Regions from separate parts of the Alteromonas sp. ABH4_452 genome, predicted to be linked through region 3. Evidence: predicted binding sites of a transcription regulator. Region 3 holds the regulator's gene; each other region holds the start of a gene.

Region 1 (10,612 bases), 1.9 Mb from region 3:
TGTAGCACGAATGCACAGGGTCATGACTAGCGTTAATTTATACCTTCACAAAACCTTCAAAATAGCTTGAACATAAACTTTTGCGGTTTCTTTTATTCACTAAATTGGGCTCTAAGTTTGTTCTTAAATATTTTACCCGTATCTTCTCTGGGCAGAGCTTCGAGTATTTGCAACGTTTTAGGCCACTTGAACCGCGCTAGTTTGCCATCTAAATACCCGTGTAGCGCATCAATCGAAAGCGTATTGCCGGGTAGGCATTGAATAGCCACCACGACTTTCTCGCCATACTCAGCATCAGGCACTCCGAATACCGCGCAGTCTGCAACCTCAGGCATTTCTATGATGACGCTTTCTATTTCAGCAGGAAATATATTGGCGCCACCTGAGATGATCATGTCTTTTTTTCTATCGCAAATGTATAAGTAACCATCTTCGTCCACATAACCCATATCGCCTAATGTTGTGAATTCACCAACATGCAAGTCACTCGGCGCGCCCGTAGTATTGGTATACTTGAATGGCGCGAACATAGAGAGATGCGCGTATATAACGCCAACGTCCCCTACTTCACACGCCTCTTTATTGTCGCTCAGTATTTTAATTGCTGCACCGGGAATGGGCTTGCCCACAGAATTAGGCTTAGCTAATGCCTCTTTAGATGAAATTAAGGTCATGAAGCCCAATTCGCTAGCGCCATAAGACTCATAAAATATTGGCCCAAACCAGTTAATCATTGCTTCTTTCACATCGCTTGGCAGTGCCGACCCTGTTGATAAGGCAAATCGCAAACTTGAAGTGTCGTATTTGCTTCTTATCGACTCGGGCAGTTTAAGTAGCCTCACCATCATGGTGGGAACAATGTAAGCATGAGTCAGTTTAAACCGCTCTATGTCTTGTAAAAATCGTTCCGGGTCGAATTGAGGCTCAATGTATACATCAACATTACCCGCTGCTAAACAGCAGAGCGTAAGCGCATGAGGTGCGCTGTGATAAAGCGGTGCAGAGACAAAAAAGCGGTCACCTTCCGACAATTGCATTAACGCTTCAGAGAGGCCTTTGAATATCAAATAAGGGTCCGGCCGCGTTAGGTCTTCATCGCGCTTAATGCCCTTGGGTTTTCCTGTACTGCCCGACGTGTACGGAAACATGCCCTTGAAGCGTTTCGGCGGTTCATTGTGGCGCTTTGCGTTTGGGGCAGCTAATAGCGTATCAAGGCACTGGTACTGCTCCCCAGTTTTCGGCTCGGATGCTAACAGTGAATTATCTGTAAGATGATAGCGCTCTAAAATGCTTTCCGGCGTTTTAACCGTATATATCACTGACAAGGTGGAAACGCGCGACAATGGTTGGAGGTCATTCTCACCCTTTAATAAATCTCGATGAGCGAACAGCACTTTAGCGCTGCAGTCGTCTAAAATAGGTAAAAGTTCTGCAACTGGGCTGTGCCAATTAAGCAAAACATAACGCGAACCCACATATCGGCATGCCTCTACTATTTCGAATATATCGACGTGGTTTCGCATAAAAATAGCTACCACATCGTTTTCTTTTACATCTTGCTCAGCAAGTGCATACGCGATGATACGTGCACGCTCATCCATTTCATCTCTTGTGCGTTTGCAAATGCTCTTGCCACATTGGTGAAACACGCCCGCCATATCTTCTCCCTGAACTATCTTCAATAGACGCACAGCTAAATTTAACAAATTATTTACAACAACAATTAAATAAACGTATTGTTTTTACTGATAGATTGTTATTTGCAGAAGCAATAAAAAAAGAAGAGTTTTAAGCAGGTACAAACTTTTGCGGAAAAACAAAAAGGTGACAGGTAGAATACGCGGCCAAACGTTCGAAATTTAGATAAAACTGAAGATTGCTGTGTCATTAAAAAAGCCAAGAACCATTGCTCTACACATTTTCCAAAGTGCGATACCCCGACTTTCTTTCGTGGTGGCAGCCTTTATCATTGCTTCTGCAGCGACTGTCTCAGCAGCAGCTTCGACTATTAGGCTCCCCGCGCTACCAGAGCCTGTGTCAAACAATGCCGTAGCTTCTGTCACCATAAACAACACACAATATGTATTTAGTTTTATGGGGCTGGGCAAAGGCAAAACCCATAAAAACGTGCACAACCGTGCTTGGCAGCTCGTTATTAACAACAAAGATAAACCTTTGCAGTGGCAAGCTCTTCCCCCAGTTCCATCCAGCCTTGCACTAAAAGGTCGCTTGGCTTCCGTGGCGGTAGGTGTTAACGATGCCGTTTACATTTTTGGTGGCTACACGGTGGATGAAGATCATAATGAAATTAGTACGCCAGATGTTTATAAATACTCGCCCACGACAGAGGAATATACGCTATTGGCGCCTATGCCTGTACCTGTTGATGATGCAACTGCACTGGTTTACCAAGACCGCTACGTTTACTTAGTTTCAGGCTGGCACAACGATGGCAACGTAAATCTTGTACAAATCTACGATACGCAAACCGAGCAATGGCAACAGGCAAGCCCTTTTCTTGGCCAACCGGTATTTGGTCAAGCTGGAGGCATCGTTAATAACACCATGGTAATTTGTGACGGCGTATCAGTAACACCGCACAGTGATAAACGCCGTAGCTTTGCTGCAGAAACCGCCTGTTTCAAAGGCGTAATTGATAAGAAAAACCCTTTAAAGGTTGATTGGCGTAAACTTGACCATCCAACAGGTACTGCGCGCTATCGCATGGCCGCAGCGGGCGATGAGGCCACCAATAAAATCTATTTTGTAGGCGGCTCGGCTAACCCGTACAACTACGATGGCATTGGCTATAACGGCGAGCCTTCAACTGCAGATGACGCCATTTGGGCCTTTGATACTGCAAAAGAAACGTGGGGTATATCGAAAACAGAAGCTGAAGCGCCCACCATGGATCATCGCGGATTAATTAACGTTAACGGTTCTTGGGTCACTATTGGCGGTATGCTTGGCGCGCAGCGCGTGACCAGTAAAGTCACCACGCATTTTTCAGCACTCGCAGAGGCGTCTTGTTCACCAACGCGACAAACTAGCTTTAACGTTTCAAGCCAATCATCGGATGGGCAAGCTGATGAACGAGTAAAAACAGCCCCCAAACTAGAGTGTCAGCACCAAAACAATATAAGCGGAGAAAAATAAACAGTGAAATCTAAGCATGCACAGGTTCATTTTAATGAGAGCGGTACACCTGTCGCCGACCATTTTGACGACGTTTATTTTTCTAACGACAGCGGAATTGATGAAACCCAACACGTTTTTGTTGCTGGCAACGACCTTGCTGAACGCTGGCAACAGTGGCGCAACCCAACTTTTGTCATTGCCGAAACAGGTTTCGGGACTGGGCTTAATTTCTTAGTTGCTATGCGTGCTTTTAACGAATTTAAAGCAGCGAACCCGAATCATCCACTTAAGCACCTGTACTTTATTACCACGGAAAAGTTTCCACTGCCTCAACAGGATATGCAGCGTGCACTAGAAGCTTTCCCTGCCCTTAAAGACGAAGCGCAAGCACTCGCTGCACTTTACCCTATGGGACTTGAAGGTTGTCATCGCTTACATTTCGATAAGCACTCAACCACGCTCGACCTGTGGATTGGTGATGTTCACGAGCTTTTACCTCAATGGCATTCCCCTGCAAATGGACTAATCGATGCCTGGTTTTTAGATGGTTTCGCACCAAGCAAAAACCCCGACATGTGGACCGACGCTCTGTTTAGCCAAATGGCTCGCTTATCAAAAACCGGTACAACCTTTGGCACATTTACCGCCGCAGGCATAGTAAAGCGTGGGCTAGCTGGTGTGGGTTTTAGCATTAAAAAACGCAACGGCTTTGGCCTTAAGCGTGACATGCTGACCGGCGTTTTTAACCAAGACAACGAAAATGTGCAGCATAAACTTCGCCTGCCTGCTGGCCCCTATTACAGGTACGCTAACGGCAGTTTAGATAAAACAAGTAAAGTAGCAGTAGTAGGATCCGGCCTTGCTGCAGCCACTGCGTGCCTTGCGTTAGTGAAGCGCGGTATTAACACCACCTTGTATTTCGATGGGGACACTCTTGCAAGCGGCGCGTCCGGAAACCCGCAAGGCGGCTTTTACCCGCAGCTTCATAGCGAAGCAAGTATTGCCAGCCGCATTCAGGCGCACAGTTTTTTGTATGCTAGACAAGCCTACGATCACACTATTGAACATGCAAAAGCCTGTGGCCTAGCCGACGTTGCCCATGATTTTTGTGGCGTTATTCAATTAAGCTTTAACGACAAGGTAGCGGAACGCCAAAATAAACTGGCAGCAGCCGACGTATGGCCTGAAGCTTTAATTAAACCCGTGGACAACAAAGAAGTGAGCGATATCGCTAACCTAGCTCTTCCCTACTCTGGCTTATACATTGGCTTGGGCGGATGGCTTTCTCCTCCACAGCTAGTTAGTGCCATGATTGAAGAAGCTCTTCAAAGTGGCAAGCTCACGCTGAAACCCAATCATACCTATGTATCCCATAAAGCGATTGAGGGAACGCTACGTAATGTTGACGGCGGTGCTTCAACCGGCGCTCTTGATACGGGTGATGTGGTTATAACTAAAGATGGCAGCGTAAACGGGTCAGCGACACATAAAGTGCAAATTTGTTTTAACCTTGGTGAGCCTGAGAAATGTGCTAAGGGTGATCTTGATAGCAACACTTTCGATAGCGACTTATCGCAAGAAAACGTTATTGCCGATCATCTTATTCTTGCCCTTGGCGCAGGTGCGGTAAACGCTAGCGATTTTGACTGCCTGTCCCTTCGCCCTGTTCGCGGCCAGGTTGAAGCCATCCCCACCCAAATGCCAATTGAACAGCTCAAAACGGTATTGTGTCATAAAGGCTATATGACGCCTGCGCTCGACGACAGACACGCACTTGGCTCAACCTACGTGAAAAACGACTTAAGTACCGATGTGCGAAGCGACGAAACTGAAACGAACCTTGCCACACATGAACAGGCGCTGGCAAATACCGACATCGTGCAGGCATTACAACACGACGGCCAAGCAAGAGCGGCAACGCGCTTAGGTTCGCCCGACCACCAGCCTGTAGTCGGTGTACTGCATGATTTTAATGCGTTGAAAAAACACTACGATATGCTAGGCGTGGGCAAGCCGTTAACCAGCGCGCCTGTGTTGCCTGAAAGTGTAGTGTCCACCCTTACTTGCTTAGGGTCACGAGGGTTAACCACAGCGCCATTAATGGCAGAGGTTTTGGTAAGCAGTCTATGTAGGGAGCCGCTACCTTTAAGCAATGATCTGCTTAATGCCGTTAACACCAGCCGCTTTATGACGCGAGAAGCGATTAGAAGTCAGGGATAATAAACCGAGAGGTTTTTGCGAAAATTCTCCTGTCCTTAAACACAATAGATCGGATATTTAGAGGTTTTAAAGCGAACATGAAATGAGTTCGCTTTGAAAAAACAGAGCGCAATGGAACTAAATGGCTAGTTTACGCTAGCCATTTTATTTAAATCCATCACGATAAACGCAGGAATGTATACGTTGGCGCTTGCCACCACTTGTTTATTTTCCAGCGACACAATACGGGCGTTTACGCGTACGCCTCTGTCATCTTCAATAATGGTGCCGGTTACAACATGGTCCATTTCAACCTGTTTAGCGAGTGCAGTACCATCTCGCGTGAGTACGAAATCGCCCACTGGCGTTACGGTAATGCCACCTGCAAGTTTAAAGTCGACAACCGCTAACCCAAAGTCTTGCAGCTCAGCAATTAGATACTCTGAAAGCTGATTGCCTAACACGGTGCTGTCGCTCAACGTCTGATTAAGCCTTACAAAACTCGCCACACCCACCATATCTTGCTGCGTAAGACGGGTTGCATTGTCCATCAACTCCATCGCAAGCTGCGAAGCGTAATCGTTTAAACGTTTGTGCGTTTGTGAAGGTGAATAGCCATTGTGTAGCGGGTCTTTGTAGCCCGGCTCTACTTCCACGTGCTGTTGATATTGTCTATCGCGAGAATCTGGTGTGTACTCTAACCCTGAGCGGCTTGGTACAGGAACTGGCTCAGCGTGATGCGTAATTTCACCGTCTTCACCTAACCAAAATGAGCCAATAGACTCTGTGCTAGTGCACCCTGTCATACATACACTTAGCATAAGGCCAACCGCTACCCAGCTATTTTGAACAAGCTTCTTAGTAAACACCATACTGAAACTCCTAGCCGCGACTTAGCTTAACGCCATCGCGCATACCGTTTTGCTGGCTACCGTCACTTGGAATAAGTGCATCTACAACGTAGAACGGCACTAGCATTTGCGCAGTTGCCACCACTGCACGCGACTCCATGCCTAAAATACGGGCGTTAACTAACACGCCACCTTGGTGCTTGGTCATGGTTCCGGTTAACACGTATTCAATAGGCAGGCTGCTGCTCAATTCCAAATAGTCTCGGCTTAATACAAAATCGCCATCGTCAGTAATGCGAATATACTCGGTGGCTTTGAAGTCGATAACCGGCACGCGGAATTTATGCAGTTCGTGAACAAAAGATTCCGCCATCTGACGGCCAAGCAAATCTGTTTTCTGCAAGTCAGTATCTAGCAGTGCGAAATGGGTTACACCAATAGGTGTCTTGTTATTCACGTATTCCATATTGGCGATTAAGTCTTGCGCCATGTTCTTCACATAGTCGCCAATATGCTTGGTAAGAGGCCGACCTTTATACGCGCCCTGTACGCTCGAATACAAAGGAGGTTGACCGATAGCGCCATACGCGTCCATACCCTGAGACTGGGTATCATTGGTATTTTCAACTGGCTTTGAGGGAGCGCGGTCGGCGGCAGTGATATCAATCACGTTCATGGCTGGGCGCTGAGGCGCTTGTTCTGCTACCTCTTCTTCCCCCATCATCATAGAGCACCCGCTGACGCTTAGCAGTGAAGCACAAAGCGAAAGCGCTGCGTATTGATTTCGTCTTTTCATGGGGTTACCTCGTACCTTCAGTTCTGTATAACTTGCCATTTCTGGTGGTTACTTGTTCTTCTCGCCAAAACAGTTCGGCTGGGAAAAAGCGTGTTGCTGCAGCGACAATGTTTTTATTTCTAGCGTTGATAATTCGAGCGTTAACCACCGCACCAGACTCTTGATACACCATAGTGCCGGTAATATAAAAATCGACGCGCTCAATGTTGGAAAGCTGGTCGATATTGCGCGTTAACACTCTGTCGCTCTCGTCACTAACAATTATATCGTTCGAAAGCTTAAATTCTTGAGTAGAAAAGCCTCTTTTCGTGGCCTCAGTAATCATTCCCTGCTCAAGTTGATGACCCAACAACATTAGCGGGTGTTGATGGTCAGCACTGTATTTCATAGTATCGGCAGGTACAAAGCCAACTACCGCATAGCGAGACTGACGCGCTGGACCCACATCAGCAAAAAGTTCGTTCGCCAACATATAGGTGTGGTATTCCACATTCCCCAATGCCGATACGTCGCTGGCATCGGTTTGCGCAAATTGACTCTTAGGTTCGTCAGATGAAGAGCAACCAGAGAGTAAGCCCAATATAAGCGCGGTATATGCCAAGGCTTTCGTGACTAAGCGACCATTTTCTGTCAGCCAAGCGTGAGAGACAGGTTTTGTGATACTTTTCATTACACGTGTCCAGTGAAAAACGTCAAATTACTATCGGAAAGAAGCAAAAACTCATCAAAAAACGTGATCAGCTACTTCGCAAACCGACATTTTCAGTGTCTTTAAGCAGGCTTTTGCAAAATTCGCACCAAAGAGAGGCTGCTAGTAGCATTGAACGATACATTGAGGGATAAATTGAAAAAAATTGCTGATAACCAAGTGACGTAAAGCGCCTAGTTTCAGGAGATGTACCTTTTTCAGCGCTAAATGAGTTTGATGTTTATAGCCAGAGCGTTCTTAAAAAGCGGAGATGACTTGCCGCCTTAGGACAGAAAGCTGCCGATATTAAATAGGCAATGATCACAATGCCATGTGATTAAAAAACTTAAGAACTCCCGGGACTCTCATGCCACGTTAATGACCAGGTAGCTAAATAAACCTGCACATGCCTAGACCTAAACTTTCACCATCACGAGGTTCAAAACCGAACTTAAGATAAAAACTTTCCTTACCATGCGCAGCCAATAAGCCAATGGTTGCGCCAGGTGCGCAGCAAGACTCTAAATGTGCAATCAAGGTGTTCATTATTTTCGATCCCAAACCTTTATTCTGATGTTCTGGATGAATAATGACGTCTTGAATGTAAAAATACATTGCGCCATCGCCAATCACCCGACCAGAGCCTACAAGGTTGTCGTCGAGGTAAATTGTTGCCCAAAACAACGAGGCATCAATACTCTTTTGAACAACCGATAAACACGGGTTATTCCATCCAATCAATTTTCTTAAACTTGCAAAGTCTTCAGCTGACGGAGGACTTTCTTCAACGGTGTAATTCGTATGCATCATTCGTCATTCCGCCCGTCGTTCTCGCAAAAGCTACCTAATTCGGTAATATGAAGTAGTTCGCCCGACGGGCCCCATAGATAGAAAACACTTCCCCAACTTTGCTTCTCAATTGAAGATATTTTCGTTTTATGTAACGAGCGCGAGCACAAATCAAAAGCGTCCTGAATGTCTGCTACACATATTTGTAGCATAAAGTTATTCGCCAATTCAGGATTATAGAAGCGCTGAAGAAAGAAGAGACAATCACCATTTTCAAACAGTGTTAGGTCTTCATTTACATATTCTGCATAAAATCCAATCTCAGAATAAAATGCTTTAGAAATGTCGTAGTTTTTGCTTGGAATAAAAGTCTTAATATCTATGACGTCCATATCTTGAGAATTCTCGCATTTCGCTGCTTTAAATTTAAATCGTGGCTAAATGGCAATAACAGCAAGCATGTCTTCGCCATCTTCATCTAATCCCACCTCTTCGAAACCAAAACTTGAATAGAAGGTTTTAGCGACAGGATTCTTGGGGTTATAGCATATCTCAATAAATTTAAGCTCAGAAGTTTGCTTTATAAGCGCGATAGCTTGAGACAAAGCAACTCTGCCAATTCCTTTATTTTGATGGCTCTCATCAATCATAAAGCGCCAAATGGACACCTTAGTTGGCGTTTCCTGAACCCACATCAAGAATCCTACGGGCTGGTCGTTGCAATAAATGGCTTTACAGGTATGGTTATCATTATAAAAAGACTCAACCAGCGACCACATATTGCACGCAACAAACGCTTGTTGATCTTCCGCCACGTCCAAGTCACAAACCTGTTCATAGTTAGATTTGTTTATTTCTTCCAGTGAAATTTTCATCCTGTTTTCTTTTACGCTCGTTTTATTTCAATACGCATTATAAGCCGAACTTTATTCAATTAATCAACAAGCGATTATAGCCACGTCTAAAGGACGGGCCTAAGAACCAATGCCGAAAGGTACAACCCTAAGCCAAATACTGCATGGTTTAAAACGCTGTGTAGGCGAACAGCGTTAGGATTAGGCGTTTTCGACGCAGCAATTCCTGCGCCCATTCCAGGCTGCAATACGAAAAATGGTGCAACGACTGTGGCTATACCTAGTGCTAAAGCTGGCCCTGCCGATGGTTCTAGCAACCAAGCCTCTCCAAATATAAGAAAAAGTAACACCGCATAGCCAATACCAATCACATAATGCACTGTCCACCCAATGGATTTTTCACCACTCACAACATCGGCGTTTGCAATAGAATTATGCGAGAACCGCCCTTTTCTCATATGCCCTATCCAACGCCCTACCATGCCCCAATTAGTTGGAGCAATACCAAACAGTTGTTGCCTTAGCAGCGCCCATAAATCCATCACTAGGGTAGCCCCAATACCAATTAGCACGATTAAAACAATATTCTGCATATTCACACTCAACAGCTAGTTACATTTAATTAGAGATGATAGCCTACAACTTCAAGTTAACTTTAAGTCAAGCAATCCTTTGGAAAAATGTATGGAAATATCTCAGGTAGCCAAAAAGTCAGGAGTGTCAGCATCTACACTTCGGTTTTATGAAGAGAAAGGTCTTATCAGTTCTATTGGTAGGCAAGGTATACGTCGTGTGTTTAGCCCGAATGTACTAGAGCGTCTTGAGTTAATAGCATTAGGTCGCGCTGCAGGTTTTTCTTTAGAAGAGATTGCGGGCATTTTGGGGAACGAGGCAAAGCCTGAAATTGATCGTGAGCTACTACTGAGAAAAGCTAATGAATTAGACGGAACAATAATGAAGCTCACAGCCATGCGTGATGGTCTGAAACATGCGGCAGCCTGCACAGCACCAAGCCACTTAGAATGCCCGAGATTTCGTCGTTTGATGAACCTTGCCGGTGCGGGGGCAATAAAAGGCTTAGCATCGAGTAAAAAGTAAAATGCCCGCATTGAGCGGGCATTTCATTGTCATCTAAATCAATTTAACCGTAGTCGAAACATAGCACTCATTGTTTCAAACTATCGATATAATCCTGTTGCAGTGACGTCTGCTTAGGAGGCAGCAACACAATTTTACCCACGTGCTTTTTCTCAGAGAAATCTTTTTGCGCTGTTACGATATCTTCTAGCGGGTAGGT
Region 2 (10,612 bases), 1.8 Mb from region 3:
TTTTGAAAGTACCGAACCTACAGGGTTCATTGGGTTACAAAGAATAAACAGCTTGCACTTAGGATCCGCAGCTTCTTTTTCTAACGCGTCAAAGTCCAGTGTATAGCGCGCTCCATCGACTTCACTGATTCTATCTAAACGTTCACCGTTCGCGCTTTCTACAACCGTACCTATATCTACTCGCTCTAGGCCGTTTAGCTTTGGCGCCGCCAGCAGTGGCGGGTAATTAGGCGTTTGAATAAGCACTTTATCGCCGGGGTCACAATACGCTTTGCACGCTACGTTGAACGCAGGTACAACTCCTGGTGTCCACACTAGCCACTCGGGCTGGATTTCCCAATTATGCTTGTCTTTAAGCCATCGTACTACAGCCTGAATAGCACCAGCGTGATGGGCAGGCAGTATATACCCCATATTGCCATGTTCAACTTGACCAGAGATGGCATCTAAGATTGGCTGAGCACATCGAAACTCGGTATCAGCCACCCAAGCAGGAATGATGTCTTTTCCTTTGTACTTTTGCCATTTGAACGAAAACGTATCTTTTCTAGAAGGGGTATTATCGAATAAGGCGCTCACATTACATCCTGTTGCTCAAAAACTTATGACACCAGTGTAGAATTTTAGCGCCTCATAAACTAGGGGCTTAAGATGAATTAACTCAGATTTGCTATATCGAAATGTACTTTTATAGAGGTAAAGTTTAGGCGCTAAATGAGCAATGCCAAGGTGGACTCTTCCATTTCATACCGGGTTACGGTGAAAGCCTGTTTACTTTCGCTATTGTGTGTTCGTTATTAAGTGGTCGCGTCAGTGAAGCCGTGCCATGTCAAAAAAGCTTTAAGGCTAATTTGCTTGTGTGACTGCTTCTTTCGACTTTTGAACCAGCTCTTCCATATTCAGGGGTTTAGCTAAAAAGCCTGATACTTGAAGTTTACGTGCTTCAATAACGAGCTCTTTGTTAGGGTCGGCAGTAATAAGCAAAAAAGGGACGTCCAAACCAGACGACTGACAAGTTTTTAAAAGGCTAAGCCCGTCATAATCCGGCATTATTTGGTCGCTTATGATCAAGCTTATAGTGTCGGAAGTTTGTTGCAGCAAGAAATCTCTTGCAAATTTACTACGCGTAAATGGAAAAACAGTAGCGTCTAACTGCGTCTCTAAGGCATCAGTAATAAGGTCTAGCGTAATAGGATCATCTTCAACAACGGCTACAGAAAACACTACCCTTCCCCTTTTGTTAGGTCATTAGCCGTCGATATTACAACGACTTAGCTTACGAGTTAATGCGTAAACATGTACTTGAATAAGCATAGAAGCTCTAAGCATGTTTGACCACTAACCTTTGGTCGATATTTACGCTTTTCGATGTTCACTATTACAGTGAATTAACTGAGTTGGTGATTTCGAAAAGAAAACCTTCAACCGTTCAAAAATAGGAAAGCCTAGCGGCAAATATTGGTTTATTAAAATTCAATCGCTAAATAAAAAATGCCAGCAAAAGCTGGCATTTTTAAAGTCGATGTAGTCTTAAAGGATATTAAGACTTAGGTGCGCGTGATGCACGCTTACGTTCGTTTTCTGTAAGAAGCTTCTTACGAATACGGATAGACTCAGGTGTTACTTCTACTAGTTCGTCATCATCGATGAACTCAAGCGCTTGCTCAAGAGACATTCTGATTGGTGGAACTAGGGTTTGCGCTTCGTCAGTACCAGAGGCACGAACGTTTGTAAGCTGCTTACCTTTAAGTGCGTTTACAGTTAGGTCATTGTCACGGCTGTGAATACCAATAACCATACCTTCGTACACTTCAACACCGTGACCGATAAATAGGCGACCACGCTCTTGCAGGTTAAACAGGGCGTTAGTTAATGCTTTACCGTTTGCGTTTGCGATAAGTACACCGTTTTTACGCTTACCGATAATACCGCCCTTATATGGACCGTAGTGATCGAACGTGTGGTAAAGCAAACCAGAGCCAGACGTCATTGTCATAAAGTCTGTTTGGAAACCAATTAGGCCACGGCTTGGAATAATGAAGTCGATACGTACACGACCTTTGCCATCTGGAGACATATCGGTCATTTCGGCTTTACGAAGACCAAGCTGTTCCATGATTGAGCCTTGGTGCTCTTCTTCACAGTCAATCGTTAGTGTTTCGTAAGGTTCTTGAGTTTCACCATCAACTTCTTTCAGAATTACTTCTGGACGAGATACAGCTAGCTCGTAACCTTCACGACGCATGTTTTCAATAAGAATACCAAGGTGAAGTTCACCACGACCTGATACGCGGAACTTATCAGGGTCTTGAGTTTCTTCAACGCGAAGCGCAACGTTGTGTACTAGTTCGTCGTTAAGACGCTCTAGGATATTACGTGACGTTACATACTTACCTTCTTTACCCGCAAACGGAGACGTGTTTACCTGGAAGGTCATGGTTACAGTAGGCTCATCAACCGTAAGTGGCGGAAGCGCTTCAACTGTGTTTTGGTCACAGATTGTGTCAGAGATCTTAAGTTCGCCAAGACCTGTAATAGCAATGATGTCGCCAGCATGCGCTGATTCAACTTCATGACGTGCAAGACCAAGATAGCCGTAAACTAAGCCAACTTTACCATTACGTTTTTCGCCATCAGCAGTAACAACAGTCACTTGTTGGTTTGGCTTAACTGAACCGCGCTTAACACGACCCACACCGATTACACCTACGTATGAGTTGTAATCAAGCTGAGAAATCTGCATTTGGAAAGGACCGTCTACGTCTGCATCAGGTGCAGAAACTTGTTCAACGATAGTTTCAAATAGTGCATTCATGTCTTCTTGAGGCTCGTCTGCATCGTGTGATGCCCAGCCATTTAGTGCAGAAGCGTAAACAACTTGGAAGTCAAGCTGCTCATCAGTTGCGCCTAAGTTATCGAAAAGGTCGAATACTTGATCCATTACCCAATCAGGGCGTGCGCCAGGCTTGTCGATTTTATTAATAACAACAATTGGCTTAAGACCTTGAGCAAATGCCTTTTGCGTAACGAAACGCGTTTGTGGCATTGGGCCTTCTTGTGCATCTACAAGTAGAAGTACAGAGTCAGCCATTGACATTACACGTTCTACTTCACCACCGAAGTCAGCGTGTCCTGGGGTGTCTACGATGTTGATTCGGTAGTCATTCCAGTTAATCGCTGTGTTCTTAGCTAGGATGGTAATGCCACGTTCTTTCTCGATGTCGTTCGAGTCCATTACACGTTCTTCTTGCTCGCCTCGAGATTCAAGGGTGCCAGACTGCTGTAACAGTTTGTCTACCAGGGTGGTTTTACCGTGGTCAACGTGGGCGATGATTGCGATGTTACGCAATTTACTAATATCAGTGGTATTCATGCTTAATATAGAGCCTGTGTAAATCGATGCCAACTTAATTCGGGAATCGAATAAGTCTGCATTAGATTTGTTGCAAAAAAATGCAGATAGAGAAATTTGCGCGGATTGTACAGAAAAACCACGACGTTTGCGCACCTTTTTTTGATAAGAAGTCACTTTTATTAGAATTAACTCTTTAGCTTAAAAAATAGACAATATTAATTGCACCGAATTGAGCAGAGACGGTGGTGGTGTGATAGAAAGTGATCTAGGCTAGATGACATAAAAGTAACAATAAAGCACCACTATGGAGCATTGACGCACCCTTCTGGTGCATTGCTATTCAAATGGAAGTGATAGATGCCTGTCCATGCCACAAAAACCGGCATGCTTGTAAATGGCATGATAATCGCTTTCACTTTTGCCACTGTTGGAGTGAAGCTGATCATTCCGCATTTTTACATTAAACCTGGAGGACACGATGTCAGTAGATAAGGCATTAGAACTGATTAAAGAAAGTGAAGCGAAGTTTGTAGATTTACGTTTTACCGACACCAAAGGTAAAGAACAACACGTATCAATTCCTGCAAGTGTTGTTGATGAAGAATTCTTCGAAGAAGGTAAAATGTTCGACGGTTCTTCAATTGCTGGTTGGAAAGGCATCAACGAATCAGATATGGTTCTTCTTCCAGACGCAGACAGCTGCGTAGTAGACCCTTTCGCAGAAGAAACACAAGTAAACATCCGTTGTGACATTGTTGAGCCTTCAACAATGGAAGGTTACGAGCGTGACCCACGCTCTGTTGCACGTCGCGCAGAAGAGTACTTGAAATCTACAGGTATCGGCGACACATGCTTCTTCGGCCCAGAGCCAGAGTTCTTTCTTTTCGACGACGTGCGTTTCCACACAGATATGGCGGGTTCGTTCTACAAGATTGACTCTTCAGAAGCAAAGTGGAACTCAGGTGAAGAATTCGAAGGCGGCAACATGGCTCACCGCCCTGGCGTTAAAGGCGGCTACTTCCCAGTACCTCCGGTAGATTCTGCTCACGACATTCGTGCTGCTATGTGTATGGTTATGGAAGAAATGGGCCTTGTAATTGAAGCTCACCACCACGAAGTAGCGACTGCAGGTCAAAACGAAATCGCTTGTGAATTCAACACGCTAGTTAAGAAAGCGGATGAAATTCAAGTTTACAAGTATGTGGTACACAACGTTGCGCACGCATACGGCCAAACTGCTACCTTTATGCCTAAGCCACTTGTTGGCGATAACGGTTCTGGTATGCACTGTCACCAGTCTATCTCTAAAGACGGCGTGAACATCTTCGCAGGTGATAAATATGCAGGTCTTTCTGAAGAAGCGCTTTACTACATCGGTGGTATCATCAAGCACGCGCGTGCAATCAATGCCTTCGCTAACGCTTCTACTAACTCTTACAAGCGTCTAGTTCCTGGCTTCGAAGCGCCGGTAATGCTTGCATACTCTGCACGTAACCGTTCTGCATCAATTCGTATTCCTCACGTAACTAGCGATAAAGCGCGTCGTATTGAAGTACGTTTCCCTGACCCAACAGCTAACCCTTACCTTGCATTCTCTGCGATGCTAATGGCTGGCCTTGACGGTATCAAAAACAAGATCCACCCTGGCGATGCTATGGATAAAGACTTGTACGATCTACCTGCAGAAGAAGCGGCTGAAATTCCAACTGTTGCAAGCTCGCTTGAAATGGCACTTGAAGCACTTGATAACGACCGTGACTTCCTTAAAGCCGGTGGCGTAATGACTGACGACATGATCGATGCATACATCGACCTTAAGTCAGAAGAAGTAACTAAACTTAACATGACAACTCACCCAGTTGAGTTCGACATGTACTACAGCGTGTAATAACACACTGTATAGCGATATATACTAAAGCCCGCTCTGCGGGCTTTTTTTATGTTTGCAATTTAACTACTATGTCATTGTGTCTGCGCTAAAAGTGGCTTATACGTTTGCTTACCTTGGGCAGTAAACTAAGGGCTGCCTTATTTGAGTACCGCTTAAAAGATTTAGCCACAGGCCTCTTATGATAAAAGTAGTAAGCTGGCAGTTTTCAAATACAATGATTAGGTAACAACACGTGCAAAACATGATGCGATATATCTGCTTAACTTCCCTATTATTGTGTTGCAGTAATGGAGTGTTACCTTTGCAAGCCGCTACGCTTGGTTTAGAGCAAGACAATGCGCAGCAAGAACCACTGACGAACGAGGCAGAACGAGCTCCCGATGCATCGACTACGACGTCCCCATCGACTACAACAATCTATAAGGTGGTAGGAAAAGACGGCTCTATTACTTTCACCGATAAGCCGCAAAAAAATGCTGAGCCGTTGGCATTCGATGATAAAACGCAAAACGTAGTTACAGCAGCCAAAGTTGCCCCCCCACCACCGCTTAAGCCTGATGCCCCTAAACCAAATTATCGCGTAGTTATCAAATCTCCTGCACCAGAAGCAACTATTAGAAATAATCTAGGTGAGTTAATTATTTCTGCGGCACAAACTGGTGCACCCAAAGCGCCCATCTATCGCTTAATTTTCGATAACGCCCCATTTGCAAGCAATAGTTCAGGCGTATTTAAACTTTCAGGTATCCATCGTGGAGCACATACCTACAAAGTTGAGCTAACGAACAATACGGGCAAGACTCTTGCATCGTCTCCAGAACAAACCCTTTACCTACATCAGGCATCGGCGTTAATTAATAACTAATAGCGTGCAATCATTGTTCTGTAAGCGCACCACCGAGGTTCAGTAGACTATGTTTGCTTAGCCTCTTACTCGCGCATCGCATCATTGCAAGCTACAATGCACAATTATAGTGCAAAGGAGACGAGCTCGGATGCATTCCACCGAGTTAGAAACACAACAGCTTATAAATAGCCTAAACACAGCGTTGGTAATGGTAGATAACAAACTTACCATTGTTTACGCTAACCACTCGGGTGAAGCTTTGTTCGAAACAGGCTTGAAGCAACTTATCGGGCACCCGCTTCAAGACTTTTTCTTACCGGGAACAATAGAGACTACCCGACTAAAAGCGGCCATTAGAAAAGGTGAAGACTTTACCGAGAATGAAATTAAGCTAGCGTTCAGAGACAACCGCTATGTTTCTGCCGATTTGACCGTTACCAACTTACACTTTGACGATGGCCCTCGACTGCTGTTCGAAGTCAAAAAGATTGATCAACAAAAACGAATTTCTCGCGAAAACTTACAAAACGCACAACATTATGCGGCTCGAGAGCTAGTACGTGGTTTAGCGCATGAGATAAAAAATCCACTAGGTGGCATTCGCGGCGCGGCGCAGCTTTTAGAAAAGGAGCTGTCGGAAGAACATAAAGAATTCACCCGTATGATCATTGAGCAGTCTGACCGTCTGCGCAACCTGGTAGACCGTTTGCTAGGACCGAATTCACTGCCTAGATTCGAAGAAAGCAATGTGCATCAAGCACTTGAAAAAATACGTAGTCTTATGCGTTTTGATTCAGACAACCCTATAACCATAGTTCGCGACTATGACCCTAGCATACCACCACTTTTACTAGACCCAGACATGATTCAGCAGGCGGTGCTCAATATAGTCAGGAATAGTATTCAGGCTTTAACCGAGAGCCAAACCCCTAACCCAGAAATTAGGCTAGTTACGCGAATAGAGCGCCAGATGACGATTCAAACAAAACGTCATGCGCTGGTAGCAAAAATAAAAATTATAGATAACGGCCCGGGTATTCCCGCTGAAATTAAAGACACACTTTTCTATCCCATGGTCACAAGTAAACAAAATGGCTCTGGGCTGGGTTTGTCTATTTCACAAACCCTTATTAACCACCACGGCGGCAAAATAGATGTAGACAGCTACCCTGGTCACACTGAGTTCGTAATTTACCTACCAATAGATCGTAAGGAGACAGACGATGACGAATGAGTCTGTGTGGATTGTCGATGATGACAGTTCTATTCGTTGGGTGCTGCAAAAGGCCTTACAAGCCGCTGACATCAGCTGCTTGAGTTTTGAAAACCCTGAAGATTTATTGCTTCAACTTCAAAGCGGCCAAGCCCCCGAAGTCATCATTTCAGACATAAGAATGCCACAAATGGACGGCATGACATTACTGAACGAGGTGCACGCTTCCCATCCGTTGCTTCCCGTTATCATTATGACGGCGCATTCGGATTTAGACAGTGCGGTAAACGCTTATCAAAAAGGGGCATTTGAATACTTGCCAAAACCTTTTGATATTGACGAAGCGGTAACCTTAACCCAGCGCGCCCTTGCTCATGCAAGAGAGCAGTCGACGGTATCCAAATCACAAGTTGAAGACGTTGTAACCGAGATAATTGGTGAAGCACCTGCTATGCAGGAAGTTTTCCGTGCTATAGGTCGACTTTCACGTTCTTCGATAAGCGTGCTTATCAACGGCCAATCAGGTACGGGTAAAGAACTGGTAGCGCACGCACTTCACAGACACAGCCCTAGATCGAGTAAGCCTTTCATTGCGCTTAATATGGCGGCCATACCTGCAGATCTTGTAGAATCTGAACTGTTTGGTCATGAAAAAGGCGCCTTTACCGGTGCACAAGCGGCACGCCAAGGGCGTTTTGAGCAAGCTGACGGCGGTACACTTTTCTTAGATGAAATAGGCGATATGCCGTTAGATGTGCAAACCCGCCTTTTGCGAGTACTCGCGGATGGTCAGTTTTATCGCGTAGGTGGCCATCAGTCGGTAAGCGTTGATGTACGCATTATTGCAGCAACCCACCAAAACCTAGAGCAGCGCGTTGCTGAAGGAAAATTTAGGGAAGATTTATTTCACCGCCTAAACGTTATTCGTGTGCACCTTCCATCGCTGAACGAGCGCCGAGAAGATATTCCTTTGTTAACGCGTCACTTCCTTCGCCGAGCAGCCAAAGAACTTGATGTGGAAGCAAAAAGCATTTCAAAAGAAGCTGAGCGCGTTATGTCTCAGTTACCGTGGCCGGGTAACGTACGGCAGTTAGAAAACGTGTGCCGCTGGTTAACGGTGATGGCGAGTGGACAAGAAGTCTTACCGAGCGATCTGCCGCCAGAAATTCACAGCGATAGCAGTATCGAAAAACCTAGTGCCGAATCGGGTGATTGGCCAGAATTACTTGCGAGTTGGACCGACAAACAACTACGCGATGGTCACCATAATATTCTTAACGACGCTATGCTTACTTTCGAACGCGTTATGCTTGAGCGAGCACTCCAGCACACGCATGGTCACAAGCAAGATGCAGCTAAGCGTTTAGGTTGGGGGCGAAATACCCTTACCCGTAAACTAAAGGAATTAGGGGTAAATTAAACCTGCTTCGCTTCTTGAAGTAGCTGAGAAGCCTTTAGCTGAATTAGGCTCTCAGCCAACATCACGTAGCAAGATAAGGGCAGCGTTTACTGCCCTTTAGTCAAAAGCGCAGTCATAGCTTGATTAAACAGCCTCACCCACTTCATACTGAACTGTCCTTTGGCACTGCGATTTATCTCGATCACCGCTTCTTTTTTGGAAAGCACATTATCTTCATTGTGCGCTCTGGGGTGCGTCATTGCATCGTAGGTATCGACAATGGCAAGTAGCTTCGCGCCTTCACAGATATCGTCTTCTTTTATGCCTAGCGGATAACCGGTCCCATCCGTGCGCTCATGGTGTTGCATCACTATTTTACGTGCCATGTCCCATTGATCTAGGTGCTCTAACAAACGGGCGCTTTTGTAAACATGAGATCGCATCAGATTAAACTCGATATCAGTCAATTCATCGCCTTTATGCAGCAGCTTTAACGGCATGAAGGCCATGCCAAAATCATGAACGTAACTGGCTACCGCCAGCTGGTCTTCGTCAATTGGATTTTCAGCGACATCGTTAATGTACATGGCCAACTTAGCAATGCGATCACCTCGTCCAACCCAATAGTTAGAACGCCGCTCAATGGTTTGCATAAGATCGCGGAAAAACAAAATATCTTGTTTCTTCTCGCTGCTAATGTCTTTAGGTATACCTGTCGCAGCTAATGTGGGCGGCTTTATTTGCACGTTTTCAGGGTCGTCGCCGTCAGCGACAATGTCTAACGCAGGGTTGAGTAACAACACAGCTTCAGTAAGACGTTTTTCATGTTCAGCAGAATTGTCAGGCGTAACACGACTGATAGCCAGCACTAGCTGGTTGTGAAGATTGTCATCATACTCGGCCTTACCGTCAGCCATTACAGCTTCGACAAAGGCTTTTACCCTGTCCATGGTAAGAAGTACCAAATCACTCATAGTGCTGGTATATGCCACCTGCCCTTTGCGCAAATAATCGAGTAAATCTTCAACATGCTGCAAAAGGGGGATCATAGGAGAGAAATTAACCAAGCCTAAATCGCCCTTAATAGTGTGGATTGAACGAAACAGGGCCCGTTGCAACTCGTTATCTTCCGGCCGAAGCTCTAATTCAATCAAAGTTTGCTCACTTGATTCATAGAGTTCGTTAATTTCCTCCATAAGGTCAGCAAGAATATCTTCTTCTAGGTCGTCTGGAGTAAATGTCTGCATGTAATGAATACCGAGTTAGGTTCTATTAAGCTTTCTATTATTGTAATTCGGTATCGGCAAAATTTCCTCATACTAAAGGCGATAAAAAAGAGCTTTCACAAGTAATGACCAAATTAGATCTAAACGCTGTAAAAACTCATCGGACAAGTGTACGCTGAAACTTCATCTATACTGCGCGCGTCAATTGTATCTAGGAGTTGTTTTGATCGCTTTATTTCGCATACCGGCACTATTTATCGCCTTTTTATTAATCAACATTATTTTGCTGATCATTTGTATTGTGCGCCCTTTTCACAAAGACAACGTGCATGCTGCCGGTAGTTTGTATTCGCTTATGGCTAAAATAGTGGGCCTCAAAATTATTATAAAAAGAGACCCCGCTGTAAAAACGAACGAGCCCTATGTTTTCATCGCTAATCACCAAAACAGCTTTGACGTTATTACAATTTGTAAGGCAGCACTTCCCGGCGTAGTTACCATCGGTAAAAAGAGTTTGAAATGGATCCCTATTTTCGGCCAAATTTATTGGCTGTCGGGGAATATCATGATCGATAGAAAAAATTCAGGAAAAGCGCGAAACACCTTAGATATTGCCGCTAACCGCATCGCTAAAAAGAAAACGTCTGTGTGGCTATTCCCTGAAGGTACCCGAAGTTACGG
Region 3 (10,612 bases):
TGTACACTATAGTCATCGACCAAGAAGAAGGCAGGTAGTCTAGAATCTCTACCAAGTCGTCAGGGTTTTTGGGTAGGTTCCTAACGTCAATACTTACCGCAACTTGATCGTATTCATCAACAACAGTATGGGTGAGGGTGGGAAGCAAATTTACTGGGATATTATCAACACAGTAATAACCTAAGTCTTCCAATGCGCGAAGTGCGACAGACTTACCAGACCCCGAACGACCACTGATTATGATCAGCTTCACCTAAACTCTCCCTTATATTCTGGTTTCATCACATACGAGTTGTCGAATAAAGCGCCTACCTATGAGGTGTAGGCACTTTTTGTTTAACTTAATGCAGAAATAATTTCGTCGCTGGTTGTTGCACGACGTATTGTTTTAATCGTTTCTTTGTCGCTTAGCTTACCGGCTACGGTAGCCAGTGTCTGAAGGTGTCCTTCGGTTTGCTCTTCGGGAACGAGAAGAGCAAAGAATATGTCTACGGGCTTTTCGTCTAGGGCATCAAAGTTGATAGCTGGTGTACTTGTTACAACGATTGCTATTACCTTCTCAAGGCCGGCCAAGCGACCGTGAGGCAGTGCTATCCCGTTACCAATACCCGTGCTACCCATACGTTCTCGAGCCATCAAGCTATTTAGAACCGTTGCCTGGTCGATGTTGTCGTTATGCTTGGCAGCGATATCAGCGATGATCTCAAGAATTCGCTTTTTACTATTACACTGAACCGCACACTCGGTGCGGTCCAGACTTACGATGGCTTGTATATCCATGCTCAATTAACTACTAATGTTTTTTCAGTTTTTCCTTATGCTTGATTACCTGCCGGTCGAGTTTATCAACCATGCTGTCAATCGCCGCATACATGTCGGTATTTTCTGAGGATGCGAATACTTCAGCGCCACTTAAATGAACAGTCGCTTCAGCTTTTTGATTTAATTTTTCAACGTTCAGGATGACATGCACATTAGAAATGTGATCAAAGTGACGTTCAAGTTTGCTGAACTTCGTATCGACATAATTACGCAAAGAGTCGGTGATTTCGACATGATGACCAGTAAGGTTGATTTGCATATTTCGTCTTCCTTATATTATTAAGCCCGTTTAAATAAGGCTTTTGCGTTGGTTCGACGGCGGGATCGACAATGATTCCCGGTATTTTGCTATTGTTCGCCGAGCGACTTTTATGCCTTGCTCGGCCAACAATGAAGCAATCTTGCTATCACTTAGCGGCTTGCTAGGATTTTCCGCAGCCACTAACTTCTTGATCAATGCACGAATCGCTGTAGATGAACACTCACCACCTGACTCTGTTGCTACGTGGCTTGAGAAGAAATACTTCAATTCGAAGATGCCACGGGGCGTATGCATATACTTCTGCGTTGTTACACGCGAAATAGTCGATTCGTGCATATCTACCATTTCTGCGACATCATTTAGCACCATTGGTTTCATCATTTCCGGGCCGTGCTCAAAAAAGCCCATTTGCTGCTGCACAATGCAATTTGCAACCTTCATTAAGGTATCGTTGCGAGATTCAAGGCTCTTTATGAACCACTTGGCCTCTTGCATGTGTGAGCGGATGAATTGTGAATCGCTGCTGTTCTTGGCACGACGACTCATCGCTGCGTACTGTTGGTTTACGCTTAATTTAGGCAGACTGTCGGGGTTCAGCTCAACCACCCAACGGCCATTTTTCTTGGTTACTGAGACATCAGGAATAACGTACTCAGGCTCTTTAGTAACTAAAGCACTACCTGGGCGAGGATTCAAGGTTTGAAGTAAACGCATTGCTTCGCGCAGCTGATCTTCTTTCAATCGGCTCTTACGCATTAGCGTGCGGTAGTCTTTACTGCTCAGTAAGTCTGAATATTCCTCAATAAGCTGCTTCGCTTCAGCAAGCCACGGTGTGTCTTCTGAAAACTGGCGCAATTGCACCATAAGACACTCTTGAGGTGTACGAGAACCTGAACCAATGGGGTCGAACATTTGAATGCGCTTAAGCACACACTCTATTTCGTCCATTTCGATAGGCTCTTCTAGATCATCGTCGTTGACCGCTTCTAAGATGTCGTCAAGAGTAACGGTTAAATAACCTGATTCGTCAATTGAGTCGATGATTGCTGTAGCGATAGCGCGGTCAGTATCTGAAAAATGAGTGAGGCGCATTTGCCAAAGAAGATGTTCTTGGATGTCTTCTGTGGTCTCACCTTGGAAGATTTGTTCATCATCATTAGATGGGCCAGGTGCAGGCGCGGAAGAAGCCGAATAATACTCATCCCAGGTACTGTCGATAGGTAGCTCATCGGGAAGATCATTCTTCTCCAGTGCATCTCCTGCTTCTAGCGTATCGCTTGATGCAGAAGCGGTCGCTTCAGCAGCGCTATCGTCACTATCGACATTATTCTTTTCTACTTGTGGCTCGTCGTTACCTTCTTCCACTTCTAAAAGCGGATTAGAATCGAGGGCTTCTTGTATCTCTTGCTGGAGATCAAGCGTAGAAAGCTGCAGCAGTTTAATAGCCTGCTGAAGCTGAGGTGTCATGGTAAGTTGTTGGCTAAATTTTAGCTGTAAAGATGGTTTCATCTACGTCTTATTTAAATGCTCTAAATTAAATATACCAGAGCGAAACTGAAAAATGACAATTCGGTTACACTAACTATAGCCTGAATTGTTCGCCTAGGTATACGTCCCTTACTTTTTGATTACTTAAAACCTGTTCCGCAGTTCCTTGCGCAATAAGCTCGCCATGACTCACAATGTACGCTTTTTCGCAAACATCCAATGTTTCGCGTACGTTATGGTCCGTGATAAGGATACCAATACCCCTATCTCGCAGATGCTGTATTATCTTCTTTATATCATTAACTGATATTGGATCAACACCGGCAAATGGTTCGTCTAACAAAATAAATTGTGGTTTTGCTGCCAGAGCTCGAGCAATCTCTACGCGACGCCGTTCTCCCCCTGACAAGCTCATGCCCGTACTATTACGTATATGGTTGATATTAAATTCATCAAGTAGGGCATCTGCTTCTTCTTCTTGCTGCTGTGAATTTAAATCTTTACGGGTTTGCAAAATGGCCATGATATTTTCATGTACCGTAAGCTTTCTAAATATTGATGCCTCTTGCGGGAGGTAGCCTATACCGCGGCGTGCGCGCTCATGCATTGGCTGGTGAGTAAGCTCATTATCATCAATTTCGATCTTGCCTTTGTCTAAGTTGACTAAGCCTACAATCATGTAAAAAGTGGTGGTCTTACCAGCGCCGTTAGGGCCGAGAAGACCAACAATTTGACCGGTAGACACTGAAAGGCTTACATCGCGAACAACCTGTCGCGATTTATACGATTTAGCAAGGTTTTTAGCGCTCAAAGTTGCCATTGCTATTCATTGTCCTCGTTGTCTTTCTTAGACGATGTTTTACGAATGGTGTCAGGAGTAAATACTGTGGTTACACGACCTTCACCATCTTCACCGGCACCACCCGTTGCAAGCAATTGTTCCGTAATCATATCGAACGTAATCTTATCACCTTGCACTTTACTGGTATCTTGCTGTAGCTCAGCATTACCCGCCAGAGAAATAGTGCGATTAATTACTTCATAGCGAATTTCATTGGCTTTCGCTGATACCGGTGTACCGTCTTCTAGTGATTGAGAATAGCTAGCAGGGTTGCCACGGGCGATAAATATTTCACGGCCGCTGCCATCTGTAGCTATTACTTCTACTTCATCAGCTTCGATTAGGAGTGAACCTTGGGTAATAAGTACATCTTCCTTGTACAGCGCGGTTTTGTTTTTACCATCAATAAATTGGGTGTTTGACCCTATCTTAATGGGTTGTGAAAAATCTTCTTCACTGGCTATTACCGCACCGCTAGCGATGGCAAGTAGAAGGCTAGTTGCTAGGGGAATAAGTCGTTTGTACATGATCTAAAAGCTCGTATTCTTGTGTGCGTAAATTCGCGTTAAACCCATTGCTTAAAATAAGATATTGCGTACCCAGTATCTCAACGGGTTGATCAGATGTCATTTGTTTCGTGTCTAAATTTATCTGGATGTATTCCGTGGATAAACTTTTGACAAAATCATCGCTGGTTTGATTTTCAATAACAACGCTATCTTCAAGCTGAATTAATTCATTGTTATAAAGCGTTCCTTCCTGCGCAGTAACAACCCAAGGTGATGAAGCGCTTTCTGTATAAAGGGTATATTTAGGTTGTTGGAATAAAACAAAGCCTAATTGGTCGTAATGCTCCATCGACTCTGCAAAGACTTTGTGATTTAACTCACCGTCTTGGTTGTACAAGGTTGTTGTTAAGTTTTTGGCCTTGTAGGCAGGCTTGAGCGCATCATTTTCGCTACTACCTTGAGTTTCAGGCTGCTCTTCCATCCACGTTGGGATGTACATAAGCATAGCTAAGATAAATAGCGCCGATATACTTAAACCTAAGCGATTGAAGCCAAACTGGCTCATACACTAGCTCCGAAAATATCATTTGCAACGCCTTTAGCTTGCAAAATGGTGTCCGATATTTCTCGAACTGCGCCAAATCCACCCGGAAGTGTGGTGATCCAGTTCGCTTGCTTTGCAACAAAAGGGTGAGCATCGGCAACCGCAATTTTTACCGCTACCTGCTGATACATACCTGTATCGGGCATATCGTCTCCTACGGCGGCAACTTCGCTTGAGTTCAACCCTAGGCTTTTCATTAATTCGCCGAGGGCGTCAGCTTTGTTTTCTTCACCCTGAATAATGTGTGCTACGTTTAGCGCCTTCATTCTGTTTTCTACAATTGCTGAGCGACGCCCTGTTATCACGGCGACGTTAACACCATTACTTACCAAGGCTTTCACGCCATATCCGTCTCGGGTGTGAAAAGCTTTAAGTTCTTCACCGTCGTTGCCCAAGTAAATGCGACCGTCTGAAAATACGCCATCCACGTCACAAACCAGTAACTTAATATTTGCCAACTGCTCAAAAAGTGCTTGGTCTAAATCGGTGTATAGAGTTGTCGTCATTTAAAGTACCCCCGCTTTCAAAAGCATATGCATATTGAAGGCTCCGACAGGGTTGCGCTTTTCATCGGTAACCATCAATGCGCTTATCTTATGGGTTTCCATTAGATTTAGGGCTTCTACAGCTAGCTGATCTGCTGTGGTTGTTTTGCCGCCTTTGGTCATTACATCTTCTACTGTCGCACTGTGTACATCTACACGAGCGTCGAGTATTCGGCGTAAATCACCATCAGTAAACACGCCTGTTAACGAACCATCGGGTGCGATAACACCAGTCATGCCTAGGCCCTTTTTGGAAATTTCCAAAAGTGCATCAGCAACAGTTGCATTTAAATTTACTAGTGGGATATCGCTGCCACTTAGCATGATATCACTCACTTTAAGCAGCAGTTTTCTGCCTAAACTTCCGCCGGGGTGTGACAGGGCAAAGTCGTCTGAAGTGAAGCCCTTTTGGTCAAGCAGCGCTACCGCTAGGGCATCACCCATAACCAGTGTGGCCGTTGTGCTTGATGTGGGCGCCAGACCCAATGAACACGCTTCTTTTTCTACACTAATATCCAGCACTACATCTGCGTGTTGTCCTAACGAACTATCGGCACTGTTGGTCATTGCCACTACCAGTATACCTAAGCGCTTAACAACGGGCAGCAAGTTAACTAATTCATTGGTTTCACCAGAATTAGAGATGGCTAATAGCACATCTCCTTTGCTTAGCATACCCAAGTCGCCATGGTTGGCTTCACCGGGATGCATGAAGAACGCTGGAGTACCTGTACTGGCTAGCGTAGCCGCAATTTTATTACCGATATGTCCAGATTTTCCCATACCGCTTACAACCACTTTTCCCTTACAGTTGAAGAGAATGTTGCATGCAGTGATAAAGTCATCATTTAAGCGCTCTGCAAGGTTGGCAATAGCCTGCGTTTCAATGTCGATAACGCGCTTCGCCGATTCAATATAGTGCATCTGAGTTTGTGTATTCATGATTATCCGAACAGCCAGTATTGGTAGCCGATAAAGCAAGCCAGAAGTATGAATCCATTGGTTCTTGATATTGTACGCTTTCCAATTAAATCGAAGCTGAACAAGAACAACAGCAAGGTCAAACCAAGCATAACGTACATGTCTCGGTTATAAACGTCAGGGTCTAGCAGGCCTGGGGCAATTAAGCCTGGCATACCGAGCACGGCTAGCAGGTTGAAAATATTAGAACCAATAATATTACCCAGTGCTAAATCATCTTCACCTTTAAGCACACCTGCGACACTTGCCGCTAATTCAGGAAGACTTGTGCCAAACGCTATAATCGTCAACCCAATAACCAAATCAGAAATTCCCATGTATCTGGCAATTTCCACGGCTGAGTTTACAAGGAAGTGGGCACTTAAAGGTAATACAACAAGGCCAACACCAATCCAGATAAGTGCAGATGTATTAGAAACGCCTTTAGGGATTTCATCTGCGGTCTCTGCAACCAACGGGTCTTCTTTATCTACTTGTAGCGATAACCAAGCCATCATTGCTAAAACAAAAATAAAAAGGCCTAGTAGAATTATCCCTTCGTAAGACTTCAGCTCGCCATCGAACATAAAGCCGATTGCGATTAATGAGATAATGAGAAGCGCAGGAAGTTCACGTTTAAGCGTTGTAGACGAAACAAGCAGTGGTTTCACTAAGGCGGTTACACCCAACACCAGCGCGATATTAGTTATATTTGAACCAAGGGCATTACCCACGGCTGTGTTCATATTGCCATTGGCAGAGGCAATAGCGGAAACCACAATTTCAGGTGCCGAAGAGCCCATAGCGACAATCGTTAATCCGATCATCATAGGAGAGATGCCGATGTTCTTTGCTAGTGCGGAAGCACCGTACACAAAACGGTCTGCACTCCAACTTAAGACAATCAGCCCAACCAGAAAAATGACAATGTTTAAAAGCACAACAACCTGTAATAGTTAGTATTTCGATAGATTGTCGCAAAAAGAGTGCCATTTGCCTATGCTCGTAATGCTTTATTTTCATCAAATAAGGCCAATTGCCGTAAATTTCTGCCGCTAGCGAAAGTTAAATTGGCCTTCATCGGTCTGCCAAAGGCGTTCAGTTTCAGTTAATAAACAACCAAATAGGATGTTAATTGGAGCGGCCTATAAGAATTAGCTGAGGCATTGGTATCACTTCAGCGCGGGATACCTATTATTCGTCTTAATCGAACATAACTTGTAACTTTTTGACTTTGGCGAGTGTCTTGAAAAAGCGTACAATGGCACCAAATTACGCAGCCCAGTGGGCATGTCTACTAGACAAGCCAGGCTGTAAACATAAAAAACTACACTGCAGAGTAAACTTTTTTGAATTTGTTGGCTCTTAAAAGTAAACTGTTCAGTAAACTTTATGAGTTATGTTTGTGAAGGCATAGAAATTGAATATGCACATCGCTCATACACTTTAATATTTTCTAAGTGGATTGATATTGCCGTTAAAAACGAAATTAATCCAGCGTCAGGGGTCGACATTTAAGTAACTATGGATCATTTAGTTGAAGTAGATAACCTAACCTTTAAACGCGCAGATCGCATCATTTATGATGGGATTTCATTGAAGGTACCTAAAGGCAAAATTACTGCGGTAATGGGGCCAAGTGGGATAGGTAAAACCACGCTGCTACGCCTTATTGGCGGGCAGTTAACGCCAGATGAAGGCGACGTAAAATTCGACGGCGATTCAATTGTCTCTATGTCGAGAAAGTCTCTTTACGAAACCCGTCGTAGAATGAGCATGCTTTTTCAAAGCGGTGCGCTATTCACTGACATGAGCGTGTTCGACAATGTGGCGTTTCCGCTTCGCGAGCATACTGATCTATCAGAAGACTTGATAGCTACTATTGTCGCTTTAAAGCTACAGGCCGTAGGTTTGAGAGGCGCCGCGCAATTAATGCCGAGCGAACTTTCTGGTGGAATGGCGCGCAGGGCCGCGCTCGCTAGGGCAATAGCGCTAGACCCCGATTTAATTATGTACGATGAGCCTTTTGCGGGACAAGACCCCATATCCATGGGCGTGCTGGTAAAGCTTATTAGAGAGCTCAATGATGCACTCAGCTTAACTAGCATTGTCGTGACCCATGACGTAACGGAAGTGCTGACCATCGCTGATTATATTTACATTTTGGCGGATAAACGCGTCATTGGTGAAGGTACTGCGCAGCAAATTAAAGAAAGTGATTCCGAATTGGTTCAGCAATTCTTAAAAGGTAAAGCAGATGGCCCGGTTCCATTTCATTACCCAGCGCCAGACCTGAAAGCAAGCTTTCTGGGGGCAGATAAATGAAGTTCTTCCAATCATTAGGCGCTAAAACTATAGGAAAAGTTACTGCGATTGGTCGAGCAGCACTCATGCTGTTTGGCGCACTCATCGCTGTTCCCCGAGTTAAAAATGTTCCGCTGGTTATCAAACAGCTTTATGTAGTGGGTGTTCAGTCGTTACTGATCATCATGGTTTCTGGCCTATTTATTGGCATGGTAATGGCGCTGCAAGGCTATACCATTCTAGTGGATTACGGTGCAGAGGGTAGCTTAGGCCCCATGGTTGCGCTTTCTCTTTTACGAGAACTTGGTCCGGTAGTCACCGCATTGCTTTTTGCTGGGCGTGCCGGGTCAGCGTTGACCGCTGAAATTGGCCTTATGAAAGCCACCGAGCAGTTAAGTAGTTTGGAAATGATGGCAGTAGACCCACTAAGGCGCATAGTTGCTCCTCGTTTTTGGGCGGGAATGTTAGCTATGCCTATGCTAGCCATTATCTTTAGTGCCATTGGTATTTTAGGCGGTCATTTAGTCGGCGTAGACTGGTTAGGTGTTGATGCAGGCAGCTACTGGTCAATCATGCAGTCAACCGTTGACTGGAATCAAGATGTTATAAACGGCGTAATAAAAAGCCTCGTTTTTGCCTTGGTTGTGACGTTGATTGCCATATTTAAAGGTTACGATTCTATTCCAACATCGGAAGGGATCAGCAAAGCGACTACCGAGACGGTGGTCTATTCATCATTAGCAGTATTAGGGCTGGACTTCGTGCTTACCGCCCTTATGTTTGGTATCGAGTAGGGGATTGGAATGAGTAAGTATAAAACGGAAGTCATGGTTGGTGTGTTTGTCATGCTTACGATAGGTGCTTTGTTATTGTTGGCACTTAAAGTTGCAAACCAAACGGTCGCAACAGAAGGCGATACCTATACGTTATACGCGAAGTTCGACAACATTGGTGGATTAAAGCCTCGCTCTGCTGTGAAAGTCGGCGGTGTAACCGTTGGTCGAGTGTCATCTATTTCACTAGATCAAGAAGATTTCACACCGGTAGTAGAGCTATCTATTTTAAATGAATACAACGGCTTTCCTGAAACAAGCTCGGTGTCTATTTTGACCTCGGGTTTATTAGGTGAGCAATACGTAGGTTTCCAGCCAGGGTTTTCTTTTGACGGTGTCGCCAATTTACAAGATGGTGATTACCTACAGGATACGAAGTCAGCGTTGGTACTTGAAGACCTTATCGGGCAGTTCTTATTTAACCGCGGTAGCGACGAAGACTAATCGCAACATAGCGACTGAGCGTATATAACGAAGTCGTCAATCAATTCCAGCGGCCTGATGAAACTAAATACCTCATTATCAGGTCTGCTTAAAAGAGTTTGAAGTTAGGAGAGTTATTTTGAAAAAGTTTATGGTAGCGATTGGCATCTTTATGTTGTCTGTAGCAGGCATAGCCAATGCGCAAGAAGTTAATGAGCAAAACCCCTATGAGTTAGTTCAGGATGTGGCTAACCGCACATTCGAGCGAATTAAAGCGAATCAGGCTGAAATTAAAGCTGACCCTGAAATGCTACGCACTATTATGGAAGAAGAGTTGGTGCCGCACATTGACTACAAATTCGCGGCATTTATGGTACTAGGTAAACATTTTAAATCTGTGCCTCAAGAAAAGATGGGTGAGTACATCAGTGTTTTCCGTCAATATCTGGTAACTACATATGCTGTAGCAATGGGCTACTACGACAATCAAGAAGTTATCTTTGAGCCTGAGTCTTCTTTTGATGACAAAAAATCAGTAACCGTGCGCGCGGTCGTTCAAGACCCAAGCCGCCCTGAAATTAAAATTGCGTTTAAAGTTCGTAAAGACAGTAAAACGAACGAGTGGAAAGCCTACGATATGGTTGCTGAAGGCATCAGCATGCTAAACAGTAAGCGCAGTGAGTTTGAATCAATTCTTCGACAAGATGGCATTGATGCAGTTATCGCACTAATGCGCGATAAAATTGGCAAGCCGGTAGAGCTAAAGCAAGGCGAGCCAATTGAAATCGAAGGAGAGGCTGAGTGAGCCTGTTCGAGGTAAATGATACAGGTAGAATAGTGGTTCACGGTCAATTAGACCGTGAAACGCTGTCGAAAAATTTTTGGGAAAGTTTGAGCGGCAACCAACGTAGCACATTGGTTAGTAATAAAAAGTGCCAAGTTGATTTAGGCGATGTGGAGCGTGCAGACAGTGCAGGTTTAGCATGGCTTATTAATGCTGTTAGGGATGCAAAGCAAAATG

The links. Region 3 encodes sigma-54, which starts transcription at its own class of promoters, with help from an activator protein. Its sites were predicted from a motif close to GTTGGCACGNNNNTNGNNT; they were not measured.
Region 1: a site for sigma-54 is predicted at 7,768-7,786, ahead of ACYX4N_RS09105 (FlgO family outer membrane protein). Genes of this name have one in related genera too.
Region 2: a site for sigma-54 is predicted at 3,749-3,767, ahead of glnA (glutamate--ammonia ligase). Genes of this name have one in related genera too.

What each region holds. Positions count from the first base shown of each region.
Region 1 covers NZ_CM149973.1:2,126,447-2,137,058, reverse strand. Annotated here, with positions in the region: gene ACYX4N_RS09130 (AMP-binding protein) at 93-1,658, opposite strand; gene ACYX4N_RS09125 (Kelch repeat-containing protein) at 1,882-3,156, shown strand; gene mnmC2 (tRNA (5-methylaminomethyl-2-thiouridine)(34)-methyltransferase MnmC2) at 3,160-5,358, shown strand; gene ACYX4N_RS09115 (FlgO family outer membrane protein) at 5,484-6,209, opposite strand; gene ACYX4N_RS09110 (FlgO family outer membrane protein) at 6,220-6,984, opposite strand; gene ACYX4N_RS09105 (FlgO family outer membrane protein) at 6,989-7,654, opposite strand; gene ACYX4N_RS09100 (GNAT family N-acetyltransferase) at 8,063-8,482, opposite strand; gene ACYX4N_RS09095 (VOC family protein) at 8,479-8,853, opposite strand; gene ACYX4N_RS09090 (GNAT family N-acetyltransferase) at 8,899-9,336, opposite strand; gene ACYX4N_RS09085 (DUF2938 domain-containing protein) at 9,423-9,908, opposite strand; gene ACYX4N_RS09080 (helix-turn-helix domain-containing protein) at 10,000-10,413, shown strand; gene ACYX4N_RS09075 (alcohol dehydrogenase family protein) at 10,481-10,612, opposite strand, start outside.
Region 2 covers NZ_CM149973.1:1,376,195-1,386,806, reverse strand. Annotated here, with positions in the region: gene ACYX4N_RS05915 (MalY/PatB family protein) at 1-579, opposite strand, end outside; gene ACYX4N_RS05910 (response regulator) at 847-1,224, opposite strand; gene typA (translational GTPase TypA) at 1,541-3,373, opposite strand; gene glnA (glutamate--ammonia ligase) at 3,834-5,243, shown strand; gene ACYX4N_RS05895 (DUF4124 domain-containing protein) at 5,539-6,111, shown strand; gene glnL (nitrogen regulation protein NR(II)) at 6,242-7,327, shown strand; gene glnG (nitrogen regulation protein NR(I)) at 7,317-8,726, shown strand; gene ACYX4N_RS05880 (HD-GYP domain-containing protein) at 8,813-9,952, opposite strand; gene ACYX4N_RS05875 (1-acylglycerol-3-phosphate O-acyltransferase) at 10,155-10,612, shown strand, end outside.
Region 3 covers NZ_CM149973.1:4,062,912-4,073,523, reverse strand. Annotated here, with positions in the region: gene rapZ (RNase adapter RapZ) at 1-253, opposite strand, end outside; gene ptsN (PTS IIA-like nitrogen regulatory protein PtsN) at 337-780, opposite strand; gene hpf (ribosome hibernation promoting factor) at 794-1,081, opposite strand; gene ACYX4N_RS17460 (RNA polymerase factor sigma-54) at 1,112-2,593, opposite strand; gene lptB (LPS export ABC transporter ATP-binding protein) at 2,667-3,392, opposite strand; gene lptA (lipopolysaccharide transport periplasmic protein LptA) at 3,395-3,940, opposite strand; gene lptC (LPS export ABC transporter periplasmic protein LptC) at 3,909-4,487, opposite strand; gene kdsC (3-deoxy-manno-octulosonate-8-phosphatase KdsC) at 4,484-5,032, opposite strand; gene ACYX4N_RS17435 (KpsF/GutQ family sugar-phosphate isomerase) at 5,033-6,013, opposite strand; gene ACYX4N_RS17430 (calcium/sodium antiporter) at 6,016-6,972, opposite strand; gene mlaF (phospholipid ABC transporter ATP-binding protein MlaF) at 7,556-8,356, shown strand; gene mlaE (lipid asymmetry maintenance ABC transporter permease subunit MlaE) at 8,353-9,129, shown strand; gene mlaD (outer membrane lipid asymmetry maintenance protein MlaD) at 9,139-9,612, shown strand; gene ACYX4N_RS17410 (MlaC/ttg2D family ABC transporter substrate-binding protein) at 9,731-10,396, shown strand; gene ACYX4N_RS17405 (STAS domain-containing protein) at 10,393-10,612, shown strand, end outside.